DNA from 2 places in the Bacillus sp. 0209A genome. Region 1 is predicted to be linked to the other one. Evidence: predicted binding sites of a transcription regulator. Region 1 holds the regulator's gene; the other holds the start of a gene.
What was found. Region 1 encodes NrdR, which represses ribonucleotide reductase genes. Its sites were predicted from a motif close to AACACNATATATNGTGTT; they were not measured.
Positions count from the first base shown of each region.

Region 1 (12,247 bases):
TGCATCATGCACGACAAACTGTCTTGCGCCTGTTGTAAAAGTGCTGGATGAAGAGTTTGGCATTGAGAGCGGGCTGATGACTACAGTTCACGCGTATACGAATGACCAAAAAAATATTGATAATCCGCACAAAGATTTGCGACGGGCGCGGGCATGCGGTGAATCCATCATTCCGACGACAACAGGAGCGGCAAAGGCGCTTTCGCTTGTGCTGCCGCATCTGAAAGGAAAGCTTCACGGCCTCGCCTTGCGTGTCCCGGTTCCGAATGTCTCATTGGTTGATCTCGTTGTCGATCTGAAAATGGATGTGACGGCTGAAGAGGTAAACGAGGCATTTAAACGGGCTGCCAAAACTTCGATGTACGGCGTGCTTGATTATTCAGATGAACCGCTCGTCTCGACTGATTATAATACGAATCCGCATTCTGCGGTCATTGACGGGCTGACAACAATGGTAATGGAAGGGAGTAAAGTAAAGGTGCTCGCATGGTATGACAACGAATGGGGCTACTCGTGCAGAGTCGTGGATCTGATCCGCCATGTAGCGGCACGAATGAAACATCCGTCTGCTGTATAAAATAAGGTCGTGGACATATTTTGAAGAAAAAACCCTTAACAGCATATTTCTAAAAAAACGCACCTTGCAAATTAGACTTAAACACAGTATACTATTTTTCGTGAACTTCTTGCTTGAGACTGTTTCGGAATTACTTAAAGGGTTAGGACCTCTCCGGACTAACTTTCCCCCGTGGTAAATGGCCGACCCAGTTGTTGGAATTTCACTTTTTAATTCTTGTTAAGGGGGGTCCATGACTATGGAAACAATGGGGCGTCACGTTATCTCCGAGCTATGGGGATGCGATTTTGATAAGCTAAATGACATGGATTTTATTGAAAAAACGTTTGTAAATGCTGCTCTAAAATCAGGTGCTGAGGTGCGCGAGGTCGCATTTCACAAATTTGCACCGCAAGGCGTAAGCGGAGTTGTGATTATTTCTGAATCACACTTAACTATTCACAGTTTTCCTGAGCACGGATATGCGAGCATTGATGTTTATACTTGTGGAGACTTAGATCCTAATGTCGCTGCTGACTATATCGCAGAGGCATTACATGCTGATACAAGAGAAAACATTGAAATACCGAGAGGAATGGGGCCTGTGCAAATTAAACAGGCGCAAGCGAAAGTACTATAAAGTAAACACGAACACAAAGGGAGCTGAAGCTAGAAAGCCGTTATGCGCTTTTTAGCTTATGCTCCTTTTATTTTTATAAACAAACAAGGGCGGTCAGCTTTTTCTTTTTTCATTTTTTTTGTAAAATAGAAAGAGATTTTCACAAACCACCTGATGCTGTAGATACAGCTTTACCCAGAACGGCTCTCCTGACAGATGGCTGTCACATTTATTTTTAAAAGGCGGAGGCTGCCGAAAATACATTCCAGGGAACGAAATAGTTGGGAGCTGATTTTATTGAAATGTCCTTCATGCCAGCATAACGGAACGCGGGTCCTTGATTCACGGCCTGTGGATGATGGGAAATCCATTCGCCGAAGACGCGAGTGCGAATGCTGCCATTACCGGTTTACCACCTTTGAAAAAGTGGAGGAAACCCCGCTCATCGTCGTGAAAAAAGAAGGCGTGCGGGAGGAATTCAGCAGAGAAAAAATGCTGCGCGGCCTCATAAAAGCATGCGAAAAAAGACCCGTTCCACTCAAAACGCTTGAAGACATGTGCTTTGATATTGAAAAAGAACTTCGCAATCAAGGCTGCTCTGAGGTGAAAAGCGAATTCGTCGGAGAAATGGTCATGGACCGGCTGGCTAAGATTGATGAGGTCGCATATGTGCGGTTCGCGTCTGTCTATCGGCAGTTTAAGGATATAAACGTCTTTATCGACGAACTAAAAGACTTAATAAAGAAAGAGCGTTAAAAGAGCTAAGAGGATTCTTCTAGCTCTTTTCTCATGTGCAAAATTGGCATTTGATAGATATAAGAAACGGTGTAAAATGAAAGGTAGAAACAAATTCGGAAGGTTTGAGAATGTATGGCTGACTATTGGAAAGATGTACTGCCTGTAGATCCTTATGCGGTCAAAAGCAGATCGATGCTTCAGGATATAGACAGACAAATAATCACACTGCTGTACCAGCCCTTAATCGGCCCTGTTGCATTCTCACTTTATATGACATTGTGGGGAGAGCTGGAACAAAACCGTCTGTGGGGCGGCGAGTCCACACATAGACAGCTGATGGGGATGACACAGTCTAATTTAAAAACGATCCATCAGGAACAAGGGAAGCTCGAGGGCATCGGATTGCTAAAAGTATATATGAAAGAATCCGAGCGGCAGGAGCGCCTCTTTATATATGAACTCCTTCCGCCGCTCAGGCCAAATGAGTTTTTTGAAGACGGGATGCTGAATGTTTTTCTGTACAATAGAGTCGGAAAAACAAAATACCAGCAATTAAAACAATTTTTCACGCATCCGGCCATTTCAGAGGATGCGAAGGACATTACGCGGCCGTTTAATCATGCGTTTGAATCGCTGCAGCCGAGTGAATGGAAGCTTACATCTGATATGGAGGAAACGGTGAGACTTGCGGAGGGCACAGAATATACTTCTGTCGGACAGGCTCCGTCCTATACCATAACAGAGGATGTGTTTGATTTTGATTTGTTTTTAGCGGGACTTTCTGAGACGATGATTCCGAGAAAAGCGATGACCCAGCAGGTGCGGGACACAATCAAAAAGCTTTCTTATCTGTACGGTATAGACCCTTTGCAGATGCAAAATGTCGTGATGAGTGCAATTGATGAGCGTGACGTTATTACGTCGGAGGCTTTAAGAAAAGCGGCCAGCGACTGGTATCAAATCGAAAGAAACGGACAGCTGCCAGACGTCGTTGAAAAAACACAGCCGGTGCATCTGCGAGAAGGCGAAAAACCGGCGAAAGAGGATTCGCTGGACGGAAAGCTGATCGCATTGCTGGAGACGATTTCTCCGAAGAAGCTTCTGCAGGACATTGCCGACGGAACAGAGCCGTCAAAAGCTGATCTGAAAATCATAGAAGAGATTATGTTTGAACAGAAGCTCGAGCCAGGCGTTACAAATGTGTTAATTTATTATGTCATGCTGAAAACCGACATGAAGCTGTCGAAAAATTATATCCAAAAGATCGCCTCGCATTGGGCGCGCAAAAAGGTAAAAACGGTCAGAGAAGCGATGAAGCTCGCGATAGAAGAAAACCGCCAATACCTTGAATGGGCTGAAGGGAAAGCAAATCAGCCTTCGAAACGAAACCAAAAAGTGATTCGCGAAGAAAAACTTCCTGACTGGATGGAAGAAAAAGAGACAGCCTCCGAGTCAGAATCCGGACAGGGGAAGCTGCATCCGCAGGACTTGGAAGAACAGAAGAAAAAGATGATGGAAGAAATGAAAAAACTGAAAAAATACTCTGCCTATTAAAGACAGAGATGCGGGGTGAAGGAATAGATGGAACCAATCGGCCGTTCCCTGCAGGGCGTAACCGGCAGGCCGGATTTCCAAAAACGTCTTGAACAAATGAAGGAAAAAGTCATGAAGGATCAAGATGTTCAGGCATTTTTGAAGGAAAACGAAGAAGTGATTGATCAAAAAATGATCGAAAAGAGCTTAAACAAGCTTTATGAATATATCGAGCAAAACAAGAAATGCTCCTATTGTTCGGAAGATAAAGATTGCAACAATTTACTGGAGGGCTACCATCCGAAGCTTGTTGTCAATGGCCAATCTATTGGTATCGAGTATTATGAATGTCCGGTTAAACGGAAACTCGATAAGCAGAAAAAACAGAAGTCCCTTATGAAAAGCATGTATATCCAGCAGGATCTTCTCGGAGCGACTTTCCAGCAAGTTGATATCAGTGACCCGAGCAGGCTCGCGATGTTCCAGCATGTGACGGATTTTCTGAAAAGCTATAATGAGACGGGAAAAGGGAAAGGGCTGTATTTACACGGGAAATTCGGAGTAGGAAAAACGTTTATGCTCGCTGCGATTGCCAATGAGCTGGCGGAAAAAGAGTATTCCTCGATGATCGTCTATGTGCCCGAATTTGTGAGAGAGCTTAAGAATTCGCTGCAAGACAAGTCATTGGAAGAGAAGCTCAATATGGTCAAATCAACACCCGTATTGATGCTTGATGACATCGGAGCGGAATCAATGACGAGCTGGGTTAGGGATGAAGTCATCGGAACAGTGCTTCAGCACAGAATGTCCCAGCAGCTGCCGACTTTCTTTTCGTCTAATTTCTCACCTGACGAGCTGAAGCATCATTTTACGTATTCGCAAAGGGGAGAAAAGGAAGAAGTAAAAGCGGCAAGACTTATGGAGCGAATTTTATATTTGGCTGCTCCAATCCGCCTGGACGGAGAAAACCGCCGACATCCGTAACTGCTGCGGTTCAAAGGGGAAGGAACTGAGGGTATGAAACGAAAAACAGCTGTTAAATGGCTGGCAGTGCTTGCAGGTGCAGGAATAATCTTTTGGGGAAATAAAACGTATTTGAATTTATCGCCGAAAGAGATCAGGATATGGGTATTGTCGTTCGGGGCCTTTGCACCGGTGATGTTTATCGGGATATCCATCGTCAGGCCTCTTATTTTATTTCCCGTATCTGTTGTTTCTCTAGCGGGAGGACTCGCATTTGGCCCGCTTCTCGGCACGCTTTACACGTTATTCGGTTCAATGTGCGCTTCAGCTGTTTCGTTTTTTGCCGCAGGTTTGTTTGCGGCGAAAAAGAACGGCCATTACGAAAAGCTTGAAGCCATTCAGAAGCAGATGGAGGATAACGGATTTTTTTATATCTTTCTTTTAAGAATCATGCCGATCAATTTTGATTTCATCAGCTATGCGGCAGGCCTTTCCAATGTCAAAGCGCTGCCGTATTTTGCGGCAACGGCCGCGGGAATCATTCCCGGGACCATCGCGCTGAATGTGCTGGGAGCGAGCTTTTCAACTGGAAATCTGCCCGCTTTCTTTATGGTGATCGCTTTGTATAGCGTGTTTATTTCGCTGCCGTTTATCTTCAGAAAGAAAATGCAAAACTTGTTCCAAGAATCAAATTAACATTTGCCAATGACCTTTACGTCTATTTTAAAAACATCCCCCATATACTTGTAACAGATGCCGTAAGGGGGGACAAACATGCTTGAAATAATCTTTGAAGATGACCATGATGCAGCCGCTTTTTTACATCTCATTCAGCATTCGGACGATCGGAACTATATCATTGTCCGGGAAGGCATACGAAAAATCGGGATTGAAAAAGCTAAGCCGGCTATCTCTATTCAGCGTTTTATGGAGCCGATTCTGGTCAAGTTTTTTTTAGAGTGCAAAGAAGACGAACATATGCTGTCATTGATTGAGGAAACATACTGCTTCACGGACCAGGATGAACAGCAGCAAATCCTTCAGCTTGCCCATAGTATTATTGAAGGAGAAGCGGACGATCTTCCGTTTGAGCCGCTAAAGCTTTCGCGGAAACAATCAATTTTGGATGAACTCCAAACGATTCGTTTAGAGGAAGGCTTATTTTCCATTCGTTCCTTTCAGACCTTCCGGCTCGGACAATACTACAAGCAGCTGAGAGACATTACGGAAGCGGCGATAGATGAATATAAAATGGAACAGGAATATCAAAACTTTATTCAAACACTCAGAGAATATGTAATGGCCAAACAGCCGCGAATCAAAAAGGTGCATATTGTCCATGACGGTTCATTTACAATTTGGGAGCTGCGTTATGTGCAGGAACGGGAAAAAATGAAATACATAGACAGGCGATTTGTCCGGGATCATCCTATGTACATTGATTCTCATTTGCTCGCGCCGCTGATCTCCATCGCGCCTGATGAAGTGGTGCTTTATACCGACCAGCCCGAGCATATGATGGCAAGGACCATTCAAAACGTATTTCAAGAGCGACTGGAAATGCTTCCGCTGCATGCTTTTTCAGACGCAGAAATACCGGTAGAGCACTCAGAAGGATAAGGGCCGGCAGCCTGTATATATAGGGCTGTCGGTTTGGAAAAAAGGAAATGCGATCGTGTTGATTTTTTGGAATGAACAATTTATAATACATAGGAGATTAAGAAAGACACACGTATTGATAAGGACATGAAGGAATGATACCGGCTCAAAGAGAGGGAAGCCCCGGCTGCAAGCTTCCTAGCTAAGGACCATTCGCTTTACCGCCTTTGAACTTCAGCTGTGAACCCCTCCTTGATAAGGAGCAGTAATGGCTGACGGGAACTCCCGTTACAGAGATTAGAGCCGCAAGTGCCGGAATATTGGCTTTGCGGAAAAAAGGGTGGAACCACGATTCCGTTTATTCAACCTCGTCCCTTTCATAGGGGGCGGGGTTTTTATATGCAAAAAAAGGAGTGACATAGATGTCAGATATGGTAAAAATCACATTTCCTGATGGAGCAGTCAAGGAGTTTGCGAAAGGAACAACAACAGAGGATATCGCGGCATCCATCAGTCCGGGATTAAAGAAGAAATCATTAGCCGGAAAACTGAACGGAGAAGAAATTGATTTGAAAATGCCGATCAATGAAGACGGTAAAGTGGAAATCATTACAGAAGGTTCCGAAGAAGGCCTTCAAATAATGCGCCACAGTACGGCTCACTTGCTGGCTCAAGCGATTAAACGCATTTACAAAGATGTCAAATTCGGTGTCGGTCCGGTCATCGAAAACGGTTTTTACTACGATGTAGAAATGGAAGAAGCGATTACGCCGGAGGATCTGCCGAAAATTGAAAAAGAAATGAAAAAAATCGTTAATGCGAACCTCCCGATCGTTCGAAAAGAGGTCAGCCGCGAAGAAGCGAAAGCACGTTTTGCTGAAATCGGCGATGACCTGAAGCTTGAACTATTAGATGCGATTCCGGAAGGAGAAACCGTTTCGATCTATGAGCAAGGTGAATTCTTTGACCTGTGCCGCGGCGTACACGTTCCTTCAACAGGAAAAATCAAAGAGTTTAAACTGTTAAGCCTTGCAGGCGCATACTGGCGCGGTGACAGCAATAACCAAATGCTTCAGCGCGTATACGGCACAGCTTTCTTCAAAAAAGCTGATCTGGAAGAGCATCTTCGCATGCTTGAAGAAGCGAAAGAGCGTGACCACAGAAAGCTCGGCAAAGAGTTAAAGCTGTTTGCGAATTCTCAAAAAGTCGGACAAGGCCTGCCGCTTTGGCTGCCAAAAGGGGCGACAATCCGCCGCGTCATCGAGCGCTACATTGTCGATAAAGAAATCAGTCTCGGCTATGAGCACGTATACACACCAGTGCTTGGAAGCAAAGAACTGTATGAAACATCAGGGCACTGGGAGCATTATCAGGAAGGCATGTTCCCGCCGATGGAAATGGACAACGAAACACTTGTGCTACGTCCAATGAACTGTCCGCACCATATGATGATTTACAAACAAGACATTCACAGCTACCGTGAACTTCCGATTCGGATTGCGGAGCTGGGAACGATGCACCGTTATGAAATGTCAGGTGCCCTGTCAGGCCTTCAGCGCGTGCGCGGCATGACATTAAACGATGCACATATCTTTGTGCGCCCGGATCAAATTAAGGACGAGTTTATCCGTACAGTCCGTTTAATTCAGGACGTATATGAAGACTTTGGCTTAAGTGATTACACATTCCGTCTGTCTTACCGTGATCCTGAAGACACGGAGAAATATTTTGATGACGATGAAATGTGGAACAAGGCGCAATCCATGCTGAAAGAGGCAATGGATGAAATCGGCCATGACTATTACGAAGCAGAAGGTGAAGCGGCATTCTATGGCCCTAAACTTGATGTTCAGGTAAAAACAGCGATCGGCAAAGAAGAAACATTGTCTACGGTTCAGCTTGATTTCTTATTACCTGAACGTTTCGATCTGACTTATATCGGTGAAGACGGCAAGCAGCACCGTCCGGTTGTGATTCACAGAGGTGTCGTCTCAACAATGGAACGCTTTGTTGCCTTCTTAATTGAAGAACACAAAGGCGCGCTGCCAACATGGCTTGCACCGGTTCAATTCCAAGTCATCCCGGTTTCTCCTGCTGTGCATTTAGACTACGCGAAAAAAGTGCAGGAACGCCTGCAGCGTGAAGGCCTGCGTGTAGAAGTCGACAGCCGTGATGAAAAAATCGGCTACAAAATCCGTGAAGCGCAAATGCAAAAAATCCCGTACATGCTTGTGGTCGGTGATCAAGAAGCAGAAAACGGAGCGGTAAACGTCCGTAAGTACGGAGAGCAGAACTCTGAAACCATTTCGCTTGATGATTTTGTGAAAAAAGCAGTAGCTGAAGCGAAAAAATAAGCTAAAAAAGCATGATCTCGTTGAAGAGATCATGCTTTTTTTTATTTCTCTATTATAGGAAACAAATCATGAAGGCTGCTGATGATGTAATCAGGTGCCACGCCCGTTTCGTTTTTCTTATCCGTCCGGTTGATCCAAACGGTTTTGATTCCGGCTCTTGAGGCGCCTAAAATATCAGTGTTCAAATTATCGCCGACCATGATCGCATCGTCTTTTTCAATATTCATCAGCTCAAGGCAATGTTCAAAAATGGAAACATCCGGTTTCCCTTTGCCAAAAGCGCCCGAGATGACGATTTCATTGAAATAAGGGGCGAGTTCTGGAACGCCGGCGAGCTTCTCTTTTTGCAGGCTCGGATCGCCGTTTGTCAAAAGCAGCAGTTCATACTTGCCTTTTAATTGATCGAGCACTTCAAATGTTTCATCATATACAAATGGGCGTTTTCTGCGCTCTGCTGCGAAAAACTCTCCCAAGTATTCGCCATATGCGGGATCATCAATGCCAAGCGCTTTCAGTCCGTTTGTCCAAGCGTTTCTTCTGTACTCCGGCACAATCTTGTTCAGCTTCTGAAAGCCTTCACTGATCGGTTCTGAGAAATTGGACCACAGTCCTTCAAACGGATTAATGCCGATCATCACTGTATATGGATACGTCTCATATGACATGTACAATTCTCTCGCCGCTTCGCGAACAGCTTCTTCAAATGCCTGCGGGTCAAGGCCATATTTTTTTTCCGCCTGTAAACAAGTTTCTGCAAATGTTGTTCTGACACTTTTTTCATCCCAAAGTAGTGTATCGTCTAAATCAAAAAATACGGCTTTCATGATCTTCTCCTCTGCTTCAGATTCAAATCTTTCAGCCAAAAGGCTCATGTTTTATTTTACAATAGATAAAAGCCTTGTGAAATATGTTTTCAGATGATTTTAAAAAAACAGTCAGCCGTGAAGCTCATTGACTGAAAACATGCTAGAATGAAAACGGAAAGAATAGGTGACACGCATGATTCATTTAATGATTATGATGCTTGAAAGGGTAGGGATTATTGTGATTTTGGGGTTTATTCTCGCCCATACGAAGCTTTTCAGACAAGCTTTGCAAAATCAGGACGGCTATAAAGGAAAAGCGGTTTTAATCTCTATTTTTTCTCTCTTCAGCATCATCAGCAATTATACAGGCATCGAAATTCAAAAAAATATGATTGTAAACAATGACTGGGTGTTTGCGATAGATCCGTCGGGCTCTATCGCGAATACCCGTATTTTGGGCGTGGAAATCGGAGGCCTTCTCGGAGGTCCGCTTGTAGGGGCGGGAATCGGTGTACTGGCGGGCCTTCACCGTTTTTCGCTCGGCGGCAGCACGGCCATAAGCTGTGCGGTATCATCGGTTTTAGCAGGTGTTCTAGCAGGTTTGATCGGACGGTATTTTACGAAGCGCTACCGAATGCCGACACCTCGAATCGCCGCTCTTGTGGGAATCGGTATGGAGTCACTGCAGATGGTGATTATTTTGCTGATGGCGAAGCCGTTCAGTGACGCTTGGGAACTTGTCAGCATAATCGGGATTCCGATGATACTCATCAATGGAACAGGCAGTTTTATTTTCCTGTCCATTATCCAAGTGATCATTCGCAAAGAAGAGCAGGCAAGGGCGCTTGAAACGCACAGAGTGCTGACGATTGCTGACCAGACGCTTCCGTTTTTTCGCCAAGGATTAAATGAAAGCTCCTGTAAAAGTGTGGCGGCTATTATCCATAAGCTGACCGGAACAGATGCTGTTTCTCTCACTGATAATGAGAAGATCCTTGCGCATGTCGGCGCGGGAATAGATCATCACATTCCATCAAAAAGCTTGATCACCGGCCTGTCCAAAAAGGTGATCAAAACAGGAGAAATCATGAAGGCGGTTACTCAGGAAGAGATTGAATGCACGCATGCTGAATGTCCCTTGCACGCGGCGATTGTCCTGCCGCTGACATCAAACGGCAATACAATCGGCACCTTAAAAATGTACTTTAAAAGCCCGGCAGGCCTGAGTCAGGTAGAGGAAGAGCTTGCTGAGGGGCTGGCCATGCTGTTTTCGACACAGCTGGAGCTTGGGGAAGCAGAGCTGCAAAGCAAGCTTCTCAAAGATGCTGAAATCAAAGCGCTTCAGGCGCAGGTGAATCCGCATTTTTTATTTAACGCGATCAACACGATTTCTGCGTTATCCCGCACGGATGTTGAAAAAACCCGTAAGCTCTTATTGCAGCTCAGTGTTTATTTTCGTTCAAACCTTCAAGGAGCGAGACAGCTGCTGATTCCGCTCTCAAAGGAGCTGAACCACCTTCACGCCTATTTGTCATTAGAACAGGCGCGTTTTCCCGGGAAATATAAGATTGAGCTCAATATCGACAGCAAACTGGAGCAGATTGAAATCCCTCCGTTTGTTTTACAGGTGCTTGTGGAGAATGCGCTTCGGCACGCATTTCCGAAAAAACAAGACATGTGCAAAGTTACGGTTTGTGTCTTATCTGATGATACTTCCGTCTATATGAAGGTGACGGATAACGGACGGGGAATTCCGCCGGACGTCCTGCCGGAACTCGGAAAGAAACCGTTTCCGTCTAAGGAGGGTACGGGTACAGCGCTTTATAACCTGAATCAGCGGCTGATCGGTTTATTCGGACAGCAGGCTGCGCTGAATATCAGGAGTGAGGTTCAAAAAGGGACAGAGGTGTCCTTTCAAGTCCCAACGCAACAATGAAAGAGGGAGAAAAACATGCTCAGGGTGTTAATAGTTGATGATGAGATGCTGGCGAGGGATGAATTGGCTTACTTGCTCAAGCGGACCAATGAGGAAATGGAAATCAATGAAGCGGAAAATATCGAATCTGCTTTTGACCAAATGATGGATCAAAAACCTGACTTGCTGTTTTTAGACGTTGATTTATCGGGAGAAAACGGTTTTGATATCGCTAAGCGATTGAAGAAAATGAAGCATCCTCCTGCTGTTGTGTTTGCGACGGCGTATGACCAATATGCGCTCAAAGCGTTTGAGGTGGACGCTTTAGATTATTTAACCAAGCCTTTCGATGAGGAAAGAATTCAGCAAACGTTAAAAAAATATAAAAAAGTCAATCGGGATATTGTTGAAACAGATCAGAGCAGCCATGCCGGCCAGCACAAACTGGCGCTATCTGTCGGAGAATCAATTGTGATCGTAGATACGAAGGATATTGTCTATGCCGGAACGGAAGATGGCCACGTCAATGTAAAAACCTTCGAAAATACTCATACAGTCAGCGATACGCTCGTTGTCATTGAGAAAAAGCTGCCTGATGCTGATTTTATCCGCGTCCATCGGAGCTTTGTCGTCAATACCGAATATATTAAAGAAATTCAGCCATGGTTTAATTCTACATATAATCTGATCATGAAAGACGGTTCGAAAATACCGGTCAGCCGGACATATGCGAAGGAATTGAAAAAGCTGCTCCATATTTGATGGGCGGCTTTTTGCATTTCAGCCATTTCATTCTGCAACTCAGTCCCGCTATTCGGCATGTTATCTTGTAAGCGCTTCATAACAGAGGATTCTTATTTATAATGGGAGTACCAAAGAGAAAGAGGTGAAGAAAATGAGTGCTAAAAAAGTGTACGGGTTTTTAACACAAGCATTTATTTTTGCCGTCATTATGCTGGTTTCAAATATGATTGCCGCTATTGTCCCAATTCCTATCCCGGCATCGGTTGTAGGATTGGTCTTATTATTTCTCCTATTATGTTTAAAAGTGATTAAACTGGAACAAGTAGAAACGCTCGGAACGTCTTTAACCTCTCTGATCGGATTTTTATTTGTCCCGTCAGGTATATCTGTTATGAATTCGCTTGGTGTGATGCAGCAATA
Region 1 covers NZ_JBAIZV010000003.1:831,542-843,788, reverse strand. Annotated here, with positions in the region: gene V6D44_RS15230 (glyceraldehyde-3-phosphate dehydrogenase) at 1-577, shown strand, start outside; gene speD (adenosylmethionine decarboxylase) at 816-1,196, shown strand; gene nrdR (transcriptional regulator NrdR) at 1,473-1,931, shown strand; gene dnaB (replication initiation membrane attachment protein DnaB) at 2,046-3,467, shown strand; gene dnaI (primosomal protein DnaI) at 3,495-4,430, shown strand; gene V6D44_RS15205 (TVP38/TMEM64 family protein) at 4,464-5,105, shown strand; gene ytxC (putative sporulation protein YtxC) at 5,184-6,029, shown strand; gene thrS (threonine--tRNA ligase) at 6,431-8,362, shown strand; gene V6D44_RS15190 (HAD family hydrolase) at 8,404-9,186, opposite strand; partial or broken gene lytS (two-component system sensor histidine kinase LytS) at 9,362-11,142, shown strand; gene lytT (two-component system response regulator LytT) at 11,120-11,845, shown strand; gene lrgA (antiholin-like murein hydrolase modulator LrgA) at 11,979-12,247, shown strand, end outside.

Region 2 (12,247 bases), on a different contig from region 1:
TCCTTATTTTTCAGACGAATGATAATCGTACAAGCAGAAGTCGTGTTTTTTCATATCCTGTAATGAGGTGATAGAGAATGGTTAAAATTTTTATTGACGCTGGCCATGGCGGCTCTGATCCAGGCGCAACAGGAAATGGCCTTCAAGAAAAAACGTTAACCCTGCAAATCGCTTTAGCTTTGCGTACGATATTGACAAATGAGTATGAAGGCGTTTCTTTGCTGCTGAGCCGGACAAGCGACCAATATGTCAGCTTAAGCGATCGGACCAATGCTGCAAATAACTGGGGTGCAGATTTCTTTTTGTCCATTCACATTAATGCCGGGGGAGGCACAGGTTTTGAAAGCTATATTTACCCGGGTGTGGGGGCCCCGACGACGATTTACCAATCTGCGATTCACTCTGAAGTGATACAAGCTGTCAACTTTGCAGACCGCGGCAAAAAAACAGCAAACTTCCACGTCCTAAGGGAGTCGGCAATGCCTGCCCTATTGACTGAGAACGGGTTCATTGATACCGTAGCGGATGCGAATAAGCTGAAAACAAGCAGCTTTATTCAAAGCTTAGCGAGAGGCCATGCAAACGGATTGGAGCAAGCCTTTAAGCTTAAAAAGACCTCCAGTTCAGGCTTATATAAGGTTCAGGCCGGCGCATTTAAAGTAAAAGCGAATGCGGACTCACTCGCAAGCAGTGTCGAAGCTAAAGGCTTTGACACGATTGTCCTTTTAAAGGACGGATTATACAAAGTACAGATTGGCGCATTTTTATCCAAAGCCAATGCAGACGCCCTTGCCACTAGAGCGAAAAATGCCGGCTTTGACGCGATTGTCATTCTAGAATCATAATCGAGAGGCGGACGAGCGTCTCATAAAAAACCCCGGCTCCTCATCACGAGAAACCGGGTTCTATTATTCAAGAATATCAACAACAAATTGGGACCATGTTTCCAGACGGTTATAGATGTCGTCCCGTTTTAATTCAGAGACTTTCATCCATTTTCCCGCAATTTGCTCTTTCTCTTTGACTTCCACTTGTGAACCAGACTTTAATTGAAGCGCAGACAGAATACCGATATGCACTTTGCCGACACTGTTCTCATCATCATTGATGAGCCCCAGAGTGACAATCGCCTGTTTATCCTCTTCATTGATTTGCAGTTCTTCGTCAAGCTCACGGTCTGTGTTCAGCTTTAAGACTTCTGCAAATGAGGCTGCTCCTTCAATGGAGTTCATATGACCTCCAAAGCCGAGAGAAAGTTTATTGTGCAGGCGTGATTCTCCACCGCCGGCCAGCCGCTCGTAAAGGAAAACTTCATCTTCCCGCTTAATGACGACATAAGGAATCGGCTGCTTATAATGAGGATCTTCTTCTGCATCTCCCCTTCTCATTTCACGATAGCCCGCTTCGATCTGAGCCATGATTTCTGCTACTCTGCTATCTTCACTGTTCACACCCTGGAAGGTTAAGCTTTCTTTCTTAAACACGTCATCGCGCGGGGCGACCAATATTATTTCGTCCATTTTTCCCATGATTACTGCGTCCTCCTCATTTGTACCTTCAAGCCGAAAAGAGCAGATATTAGATCTGCTCTTTTTCATCTCCAAAATAAAAGTCATCGTCTTTGAGCGGCTCAACTGTCGCTTTTTTATAACCGTTACCCTTCATAGAGAAGAAGTCATGTGATTTTGTTTTTGTATTTAATCCATTTAAAACGATCGGGTTAATGTCTTCCTCTTCAAAGTATGGATCGAATCCAAGGTTCATCAGCGCTTTATTGGCATTATAGCGGATGAATTTCTTTACATCGTGTGAGAGTCCAACTTGATCGTACAAGTCCTCTGTATACTCAAGCTCATTTTCATATAACTCATCCAGAAGGTTGATCGCAAACTCGCGAAGCTCTGCTTTTTTCTCTTCTGTCTGCTTATTATAAATTTCCTGAGCAAGCAGACCCACATAAACGCCGTGAATCGCTTCATCACGAAGGATCAGGTTAATGATTTCACCGCTCTGCATCAGCTTTCCTTGTCCGTAGAAATATAACGGATAATAGAAACCGCTGTAGAAGAGGAAGCTTTCCAAATAGACGGAAGCAACCATCGCTTTGAATAGTGAAATCTCATCATCTTTTTGAATGGCTTTGTAAAGTCCGACGATGACGTGCGCTTTTTTCTGCAAATATTTATTTTGCTTAACCCATTCGAATACTTCATTAATCGTTTCAGTCGGTGCCAGGGTCATGAAAATATTAGAGTACGACTTCGCATGGACAGCGTTCTCCATCATCGCCATAAAGTTCAGCACCGCTTTCCGCTGGTGGCCGTCTACGTGTTCAGCCACGATCGGCATTCCCGTATTCCCCTGCTCTGTATCAAGAAGAGTCAGTCCGGCCAGTACCTTCATATAAGTGTCCTGCTCGTTTTTCCCGAGGTACTTCCATGTGAGGAGATCGCCGTTTAAAGCAATCTCTTCCGGAAGCCAGAACTGTTTCACGTTTTGGTTATAGAACATTTGGGTAAAATCGTCTTCATGCTTTGACCAGTTTGCTGCGTCATAAATTTTCGTCACTATAAACTCTCCTTTAATCAAACAACACAAGAAAGGCAGCTGTCTTGCCCAGTATCTTTCGTTCTTGCATAGTAAATGGTTTTAATTCCTCTGTGATGTGCATACAGATCGATTCGGTTTAAATCACGAGTCGTCATTGTATCTTTTAAGAACAACGTGAAGCTGATTCCCTGATCAATGTGCTGCTGGATAGTCCCGATCATATCCACAACCTTAAACATGTCCATATCATAGGCTTCTTTATAGAAGAACCAGTTATTAGATGCAAGCCCAGGCATTGGGTAGTACGTTTTTGAGTTCCCGTATGTTCTTTCTTCAATCCGTTCCATAATCGGCATGACAGACGCCGTGCTTGATTGAACGTATGAGATAGAGCCTGTTGGCGCAATGCATAATCTGTAGCTGTGGTACATGCCGTGTTCAGCCACAAATGCTTTTAGCTTTTCCCAGTCCTCTGCTGTCGGGATATGCATACCTTCAAATAGAGTAGCGATTTTTTCGTATTTCGGTGAGAAATCTGTTGAAACGTATTTTTCGAAATATTCACCTGTCGCATAGGTTGATCCTTCATATTGATCAAACGTTTCGCCCTTCTCTTTTGCGATTTCCGCTGAGCGCTGGATGGAGTAGAAGTTCACCATCATAAAAAACGTGTTTGCGAAGTCACGCGCTTCCGGACTTTCATACGCAATGCCGTTTTGCGCAAGATAGCCGTGAAGGTTCATAGCGCCGAGACCGATTGATTTCATCGCTTTATTTGCCCGTCTTACAGCAGGCGCGTTGCGGATATCAGTCGTTTCAGACACGTGTGTTAAAGAGTCTGTCGCAAGCTTAACTGTCTTTTCGATTGATTTGTGCTCCATGACATTGAGAATGTTAAGTGAACCCAGGTTGCAAGAAATATCCAAACCAATTTCATCTTCTACGTCATAGTCTGTGTATGAAGAAACCTGTGATGCCTGAAGCACTTCAGAGCAAAGGTTAGAAAATTTCACCTTGGAAATATGGTTATTCGCATGCACTTTATTCACGTTATCTTGGAACATGATGTATGGATAGCCTGATTCAGAACGAAGCATCGCCAGTTTTTCAAGCAATTTCCGCGGGTTGATTTTTTCCTTTTTCACCCGGGGATTGTCGACAAATTTGTCGTACATTTCGTTCATGTCCAGCTCATCCATATGCTGGCCGTACTCTTTATAAATCGTGTGCGGATAAAATACGTAAGCCGCTTTGTCCTCACGCGCAAGCTCAACGAATTTATCCGGAATGACAACACCGATAGAAAGCGTTTTGACACGTACATCTTCATCCGCTGAAATCTTTTTCGTATCAAGAAAATCATTGATATCGCGGTGGAATATGTTTAAGTACGCCGCTCCAGATCCTTGTCTTTGTCCCATTTGGTCAGCGTAGCGGAACGCATTATCAAGGAGCTTCATCACGCCTACAACACCTTTTGTGGCATTTTCAACATCTTTAATGGCTTCACCTTTGGCACGGAGCTTGGACAGGTTAAGAGAAACCCCGCCGCCCAGCTTAGAAAGCTGCATGGAGATATCGATCGCTCTTGAAATGTCGTTTAAAGAATCATTAACTTCGAGCAAGAAGCAGCTCACCAGTTCACCGCGGCGTTTTCTGCCGGCGTTCAAAAATGTCGGTGTGCTCGGCTGATATTCCTGATTGATCATCAGGTTCACATATTCTTTTGCTTTCTCAGTGTCGCCGTTTGCGAAGAACAGCGCAACAATTGAGATTCGGTCCTCATAACGCTCGAGGATTTTTTTCTTGTCATTTGTCTTCAAAGCATAGTCATTATAGAATTTAAACGCACTCATGAAGGAAGGAAAACGAAACTTCTTAGCGTAAGCTGTCTTAAACACGTCTTTAATGTCTTCAAAAGAATAAAGGCTTAAGAATTCCTCTTCGTAGTATTGGTTTTCAATCAAATAATCCAGCTTCTCTTTTAAGTCGTGAAAGAAAACTGTGTTTTGGTTGATATAATCTACAAAATAGCTATGTACAGCCTCTTTATCCTTATCAAACTGGAATTTTCCATCTTTTTGGATCATGATTTCGTTATTTAACTGGATCCATTTTGGCACTTGATTTTGTGACAACTCTTTCTACCTCCTGAGTAAACAATTCAACGTCTTTAGATGTGCCGCTGAGTTCAAATTTGTGCAAGATCGGCACCTGATATTGTCTTGAAATGGTATCGGCGCTTTTTGCAAAGTTATCGCCCCATACTTTATTGCCGCTCGCAGCGACTCCTAATAAAAGATGGGCGTATTTTTCGAGAAATGATTGTGTTGATGCCGGTACCTGACCGAAGTTCGTCGTGTAGGTGACCAAAACAAACGGAGTGTCCATGTGGTCAATGTCGTCCACCTTGCGTATCTGCTGAAAGTCTATTTTATTCACAAACCGCTGAACATTCCCTGTTTTCGAATCAAATATGATTTGTACCACGTTTTATCACGACCTATCAAAAAATATGAATCTCTCATCACTAACACTATATATAGTATACTATCCTCTAACAAAAACACAATATATAGATTTGTTTTCGTGAAAAATTCATATTTTGATCAAATCAGGCAAATGGGCAGGCTCATCAGGGCCCAAAAAAGAGAGCAGAACGAGAATGATCTCTCGTCCTACTCGGGGTGTCGTTTTTAAGCCGATGTATATCATAACATGAAAAAAAACTGCTTAGTAGTCTAGATTTTTTTTTCTTAAGCTATCACAGCATTTTTCGCTCTCTACTGTTTCTTCTATTTCAACATCCGCACCGATCTCTTCTAAAACCGCCTTCAAGGCGCTGATAATTGACGCTTCTCTGATTAATTCTTTTCCGTTCACAATGATGCTTGTTCCGTACTCATAGCAAGAATCATCTTCGCAAATTTCTTCCCAATGATTCACGATCACTTTATGCTTCATGTTTTCACCCTCTGTTTGATCTGTGTCTGTATTTAGTTTAGCGGGTAGCATCCGCTTTGTAAATTCGGATGCTTGTGAATTTTATTCAAGCTCATCATCATCCGAATATTCTTTTTTCAGCTTTACCTCATTGCGGGACTCATTATACTCATAAATTTTGATATAGCCGTCCTCCACAACGCCAAAATGATTATGTTCAAGAGGAAACGAGGTTGGCTGAGGCGTTTCATAGCCTGAATTGCCGCTGTCTGTTTCAATGATGGTGTCTTGATTCCCGCACGCCCCGAACAGCAAAAATACGGCTATCCACACAAGCGCAATCCTGATTCGTCTAAGTTCTGCTTCACTTTCAAACAAGGTCGCGTCACTCCCGGATCATTTTTATACATCATATACCATTTTATCTCACATATGTTGATCTCATAAAAAAAGACCGTGCCTTGGCATGGTCAGCTTACAAAAAAGCTTGGAACGAAAGTGGATCAATTTTAAAAAATGGCTGCCGGAATTCCCCCGACAGCCTCCCCATGCCTTAACATGGTATTCTTGATCTATTCGAGTTCAAGCTGGACGTTTTTTTGAGGCGCAAACGTTGAGATCGCATGTTTATATATAAGCTGCTGCTTCCCTTCCGATTCCAGCAATACGGTAAAGTTATCAAAGCCTTTCACCTGGCCCCGCAACTGAAAGCCATTCAGCAAAAAAACAGTGACATACGTATTTTCTTTCCGGATTTGATTCAAAAACTGATCCTGAATATTAATCGGTTTCATGTTTCGTCCTCCTTGATTCTCTATATCATACAGTTTCGATTAAAGTTCGAGTTTTCCTGCTATATGTGTGAAAATTTCCTTTTTTTTCAGCTCCATATCAACGGGTGGTGTCATATCGAACCAGGTCACCTGCATTTTGTTGCGAAACCATGTCAGCTGGCGTTTCGCATACCGCCTTGAGTTCTGCTTCAATTGATCGACGGCATCAGAAAGCGTCACAAAATCGTCAAAATGTGCAAATAGCTCCTTATAACCTATCGCTTGAATCGATTGACAGTCCCTCACATTCCTGTCGTAGAGGCGTTTCACTTCCGAAAGAAGACCTGCCTCCATCATCATATCGACACGCTGATTAATTCTAGCGTAAAGCGTGTCTCTATCCATTGTCAGCCCGATTAACACTGCATTGTACAGGAGTTCTCGTTTTTGCTCCTTCAAATGCTGAGACATCGTTTTTCCAGACGTATGTAAAATTTCCAGCGCGCGAATGACTCTTCTTGTGTTATTCGGATGAATCGCAGCAGCTGCCTCTGGATCTGCCGCAGCGAGTTTTGCATGAAGAAAGTCAGTGCCTTCCCGCTCAGCAGCCATTTGCAGGCTCTGCCGAAACGCAGGATCGTTCGCCTCTTCCGTAAATGTATAATCGTAAAGCACAGATTGTATGTAAAGCCCTGTACCGCCGACAATCATCGGAAGCTTTCCTCTTTTGGCAATCTCGCTGATTTTGTTTCTCACTAAGTTTTGATAATCTGCGGTGGAGAAGGAATCTCGGGGATCTAAAATGTCAATCAGATGATGGGGCACTCCCTCCATCTCCTGTTCGGTGATTTTAGCTGTTCCAATATCCATCCCTTTATAAACCTGCATCGAATCTCCGCTGATAATTTCCGCGTTCAAGGATTTAGCCAGCTGAATACTTAAATTTGTTTTCCCCACTGCCGTCGGTCCTACTAAAATGACAACGGGCTGCTTCGTATTATTCAATATGTATCACTCTCTTTTATAAATCTCCCCCCATTATAGCATTCATCATGTACAACCACCTATCCATTTTGCCCTTTTTTTGCATCGGTAAACATCCTTCTACCAGCCGAGCGGCTCATTGCCGACGATTTCTCTCGTCTTCCCTTTCAGGGCATGCCGATGCGTTTTTCTTCCGTCATCATTCGGGTCATACACAACGCCTCCGTACCTGATCTCAATCGGCTCATTATAGGCCAGATACGTCGTTTCTTCGATTTCGTGGTAATGGGTGCCGTCTGTCCGGGGAATCGCAGGGCCCGAGATTCCGTAATACCGGTGAAAATGTCCGTTTTCAAAAGACGTAATCCCTGAAAAGTAGTGTGTATGCTGATCCGTATTCGATCCGTTTGCCGGCTGAGTAAACCCTTCAATGAGATGATAATGTCCCTGTTCTATGGTCGTCTTGGCAAGATAAGCATGTACGTGAGGCGGCGCTTTTGACCAGTCAGATGGATACAGGCCCAATGAGTTCACACCCCTTCTTTTTCATCAAACGCCCAATCAAATCCGGGTAGGCTGAATACACTGCATCATCTACACTTTATGACAGGAGGAAAGAAAACATGAATGAGGTAGATCATTATTTCACTGCTGCAGATACAAGGATCATTGGAAGGCCTTACGGATTCGGAAGACCATTTGGGTTTGGAAGACCTGGATTTGGCTATGGATTTGGTTTTGGCCGGCCATTTGGTTTTTTTGGAGGGCCGTTTATCGGAGGCCTTGCAGGCGGGCTTATAGGAAGTGCTTTATTTAATCCTTATTTGTATGGCGGATATCCCTACTATCCTCCATATCCTTATTACTATTAAGCACAACAGACCTCTTAAAAAGGGGTCTTTTTTATGGGACCGGAAACGAATCTCTTGACTCATTGTTAGGCATACACTACTATTTTTCTAGCTGACGATTTTATGATCTCAAGACACATTTGAAGTGAGGAGCATTTACGATGTTAATAGGATACATATTCCTCACGATTGCCATATGCTCGGAATCAATTGGAGCGGCCATGCTGAAAGTGTCTGACGGCTTCAAAAAGTGGAAGCCCAGCGCCTTGGTCGTGATTGGCTATTTCATCGCCCTTTACATGCTGTCACTCACCTTAAACCATATCCCCCTCAGCCTCTCGTATGCAACTTGGAGCGGTGTGGGCACGGTGCTGACGGCAGTGATCGGAGTGAAATGGTTCCAGGAAGAACTGAACGTGAAAGGACTTATCGGAATCCTTTTATTAATTTCAGGAGTTGTGTTGCTTAACTGGCAGTAAGGGAGTGTTGATGATGATGAAAGGATTTCTTTATTTGGCTCTTGCCATTGTATCTGAGGTTTTCGGGAGCACGATGCTGAAGCTTTCAGAAGGATTTACACAAGCGTGGCCCATTATCGGAGTCATTGGCGGATTTCTTTCTGCTTTTGCCTTTCTAAGCTTTTCTTTAAAAACATTAGACTTATCAAGCGCGTATGCGACATGGTCGGGTGTTGGAACGGCGCTTACAGCCATTGTCGGATTTTTGCTTTTTGGCGAAACCATCAGTTTAAAGGGAGTATTCGGGCTCACGCTTGTCATTGCAGGCGTCGTCGTTTTAAATCAATCGAAAGCCCCTGCTGAAGAAAAAAAACAGACGGTCTGTGAGTGACCGTCTGTTTTTTTATTCACCACCCGGTTTTACAGAGACTTCAAGCTGCACCTCGACATTTCCTTGAATGGCGCGTGAAATCATGCAAGACGACTCCGCCTTTTCACAAAGCTTGTGCGCCAATGCGACATCCTCTTGTGAAGCATCCTGTTTGAGCACGACGGAGGGGCGGTGAATGATCTTTTTGTATGTAAAGACTCCTTTGGTGACGTCGACAATACCTTCTGACTCCATCTGCAGGTCTTCTTTTTCCAGCCCGCTTCTTTCCATCATCGCAGCAAGTGTAATAATGTAACAGGTTGCTGCCGCCCCGAGAAGCATTTCATCCGGGTTGGTCCCCTCTCCCGGTCCATCCATTTCTTTAGGAATGGAAATAGATGTGCTGAGGTTTCCGCTTTCGATCGTACCAACGTCGTTGCGTTTACCCGGCCAGTTCGCTTTTAAATAAAAATGATGATCTGCCATCGTCTGTTTTGCCTCCTTTAATGATCCTATTTCAGTCTACTGATCTTCTCTTATTTTGTCTTCTTGTCTGCTTGTTATGAATACTCTTGTTCAAGGACACTGTTGATTGCACGGACATAATCATAAAATTCACTGTTCTTTGTGTATTTCCTATTTTTATAATAAAAATCATCGAAAAATGCTTCTCTCTGCTCGCGGCTGATTTCCAGCTGGATACTCAGCCCCGTTTCCCCTTTGTTGTTAATGTTTTCGGCATTCAATCCAGCAAGGCCGCTTTTAGATGACGCTAACTCAGCTGAAAACCCCCTTCTCTCAAGGGCCCTTACGATCATTTTCGCACGCTTTCGGTCTGTGCCTCCAACAAGTGTATTCTTACTTTCCCCTTTATATCCGTGAAAAGCCACAACATATTGATGCTCCTTGATTTTCTTTCCAGCCAATGGCTCATCAAAGTTGGTGCTTGTAATATGCAATGTTTGATTATCGTGTGACTTTAAGCCTTCAAACAGGTATGTAGAGTATTCATTATTGAAATACCGCACAAGCTCGCTTACTCCGCCTTCAATTCTTCCGCCATGCGGAGACATAATTAAGACTTTGCTTCCTTTTTTTTCATTATAAGAAATATCATAATCGGCCGGGCTCTCATTTTCTGCCAAGCTGCTGAAATTTGAATATGTATCTGGCTGATTAGATGGTTCAGGTTCTAATGAGTAATGAACATATCTCAGAAATAAGACAATGGCTAAGACTAATATGACATTTAGTAAAAATCTTCTCATGTTTAACTCCTTTCATAAGAATGGCGCGGTTCATTATATGAGGTTTAGCCAATAGGTTTTATCTTACCATTGTATACACTATATCAGCAGTGAAAAAGTTCCCGGTTTCAAAAAATCAATTGATTGTCACGGTTAATAGTGGTTCGTTTCAAATATGAGTGAAAAAAGATTGAGAGGAAAGACAAAAAAGGTAGGAACAACCTCACTTGGCAAATACATGTATAGAGGTGTAAGGAGATTTTTTAGCAGCTGTCCGGCATGCTGAGACGGACAGCCTGTTATCGGCCTGAAAAATGGAAGTTTTGCTTATTTGTTCTCACAAAGTCACAAGAGAGAATAGAGTCTAACAAAAACGTTCTGATCTGTTGTTTCGAAAAACAAAAAGCTTTGATTTGCGTTTTGCTTTTCTGCCTTACAATAATTGTTCTTTTACTAATCGTTCCGTCTTTCTTCATATATATAATGCTGATTGGCATTTGGCTTTCCAAAGACCGATGTAAGAAGAAATTCATACGTTGTTCTCTCCTTGCCAGTTTGATGACAACATTATAATACGAACAAATGTTCTTTTTCAATCCCCAATGATTGCCTCCTCTCCTGAATCTTTCGTATTTGATTCAAAAGATTCATTAAAACCAACTCTTGTCCGCTTACTATGAAGGACAAACAAACTTACCAAACCTATCATCCGTTCATAGAGTATACAGAATACCTTATAATAGGAGGAAAATACATGTTTGGGTACTCTATGGTACAAATGGTGAGAGCAAATGCTCATAAGCTAGATTGGCCGTTACGGGAAAGCGTCTTGCAGCTTTACAAGCCCTTCAAATGGACTCCTTGCTTCTTGCATCAGTTTTTCGAAACCAAATTGAAAAACCGAAAAAAATTGTCGGTCATTATTGAATTTGAGGAAGGCTGTCACGAGACCGGCTTTCAAATGGCTGGAGAGGTGCTGCAAAAAGAAAAACGCAGCAAGCTAAAAAGACGCTTCAACACAATCAATTGCTGCAGCGCGGAGGTGACCCCACAAGCGCTAGATTTACTTCTTTCTGAATGCAGTGATATCCGCAAAGTGTATTTAAACCGTGAAGTCAAAGCGCTTCTAGACACGGCAACCGAAGCAAGCCACGCGAAGGAAGTTGTCAGAAACGGGCAAACCCTGACAGGAAAAGGTGTTACTGTCGCTGTTGTCGACACAGGAATCTACCCGCACCCTGATTTAGAAGGCAGGATTATCGGATTCGCCGACATGGTCAATCAAAAAACTGAGCCGTATGATGATAATGGCCATGGCACACACTGTGCAGGTGATGTCGCCAGCAGCGGCGCATCCTCTTCCGGCCAATACCGTGGACCTGCGCCTGAAGCCAATCTAATCGGCGTAAAGGTATTGAACAAGCAAGGTTCAGGAACATTAGCGGACATTATTGAAGGTGTAGAGTGGTGTATTCAATATAATGAGGATAATCCGGATGAACCGATCGATATTATCAGTATGTCGCTCGGGGGCGATGCGCTTAGATATGATAATGAACAGGAAGACCCGTTAGTCAGAGCGGTTGACGAAGCGTGGAACGCTGGGATTGTCGTCTGTGTCGCTGCCGGAAACTCTGGGCCTGATCCACAAACCATTGCAAGCCCGGGCGTGAGCGAAAAGGTGATGACAGTAGGTGCCCTTGACGATAACGATACCGCAAGCAGCGATGATGATACGGTCGCTTCCTTCTCAAGCCGCGGGCCGACAGTATACGGGAAAGTAAAGCCCGATATTTTAGCGCCGGGTGTTGATATCATTTCCCTTCGCTCTCCAAATTCTTATATCGATAAGCTTCAAAAGTCAAGCCGTGTAGGATCTCAGTACTTTACAATGTCAGGAACATCGATGGCAACACCAATATGTGCAGGAATCGCAGCTTTAATCCTGCAGCAAAACCCGGATCTTACACCTGATGAAGTGAAAGAGCTTTTGAAAAATGGCACGGACAAATGGAAAGATGAAGATCCGAATGTTTACGGCGCGGGCGCTGTCAACGCAAAAAATTCCGTT
Region 2 covers NZ_JBAIZV010000001.1:133,910-146,156, forward strand. Annotated here, with positions in the region: gene V6D44_RS00530 (N-acetylmuramoyl-L-alanine amidase) at 78-845, shown strand; gene V6D44_RS00535 (hypothetical protein) at 909-1,529, opposite strand; gene nrdF (class 1b ribonucleoside-diphosphate reductase subunit beta) at 1,579-2,568, opposite strand; gene nrdE (class 1b ribonucleoside-diphosphate reductase subunit alpha) at 2,586-4,688, opposite strand; gene nrdI (class Ib ribonucleoside-diphosphate reductase assembly flavoprotein NrdI) at 4,648-5,040, opposite strand; gene V6D44_RS00555 (hypothetical protein) at 5,284-5,514, opposite strand; gene V6D44_RS00560 (YmzC family protein) at 5,596-5,871, opposite strand; gene hfq (RNA chaperone Hfq) at 6,066-6,287, opposite strand; gene miaA (tRNA (adenosine(37)-N6)-dimethylallyltransferase MiaA) at 6,327-7,271, opposite strand; gene V6D44_RS00575 (YmaF family protein) at 7,371-7,784, opposite strand; gene V6D44_RS00580 (hypothetical protein) at 7,874-8,122, shown strand; gene ebrA (multidrug efflux SMR transporter subunit EbrA) at 8,263-8,580, shown strand; gene ebrB (multidrug efflux SMR transporter subunit EbrB) at 8,597-8,950, shown strand; gene V6D44_RS00595 (OsmC family protein) at 8,963-9,415, opposite strand; gene V6D44_RS00600 (poly-gamma-glutamate hydrolase family protein) at 9,490-10,197, opposite strand; gene V6D44_RS00605 (hypothetical protein) at 10,476-10,709, opposite strand; gene aprX (serine protease AprX) at 10,931-12,247, shown strand, end outside.
Region 2: nrdI (class Ib ribonucleoside-diphosphate reductase assembly flavoprotein NrdI) is a predicted target of NrdR. The motif match lies at 5,083-5,100, and genes of this name have one in related genera.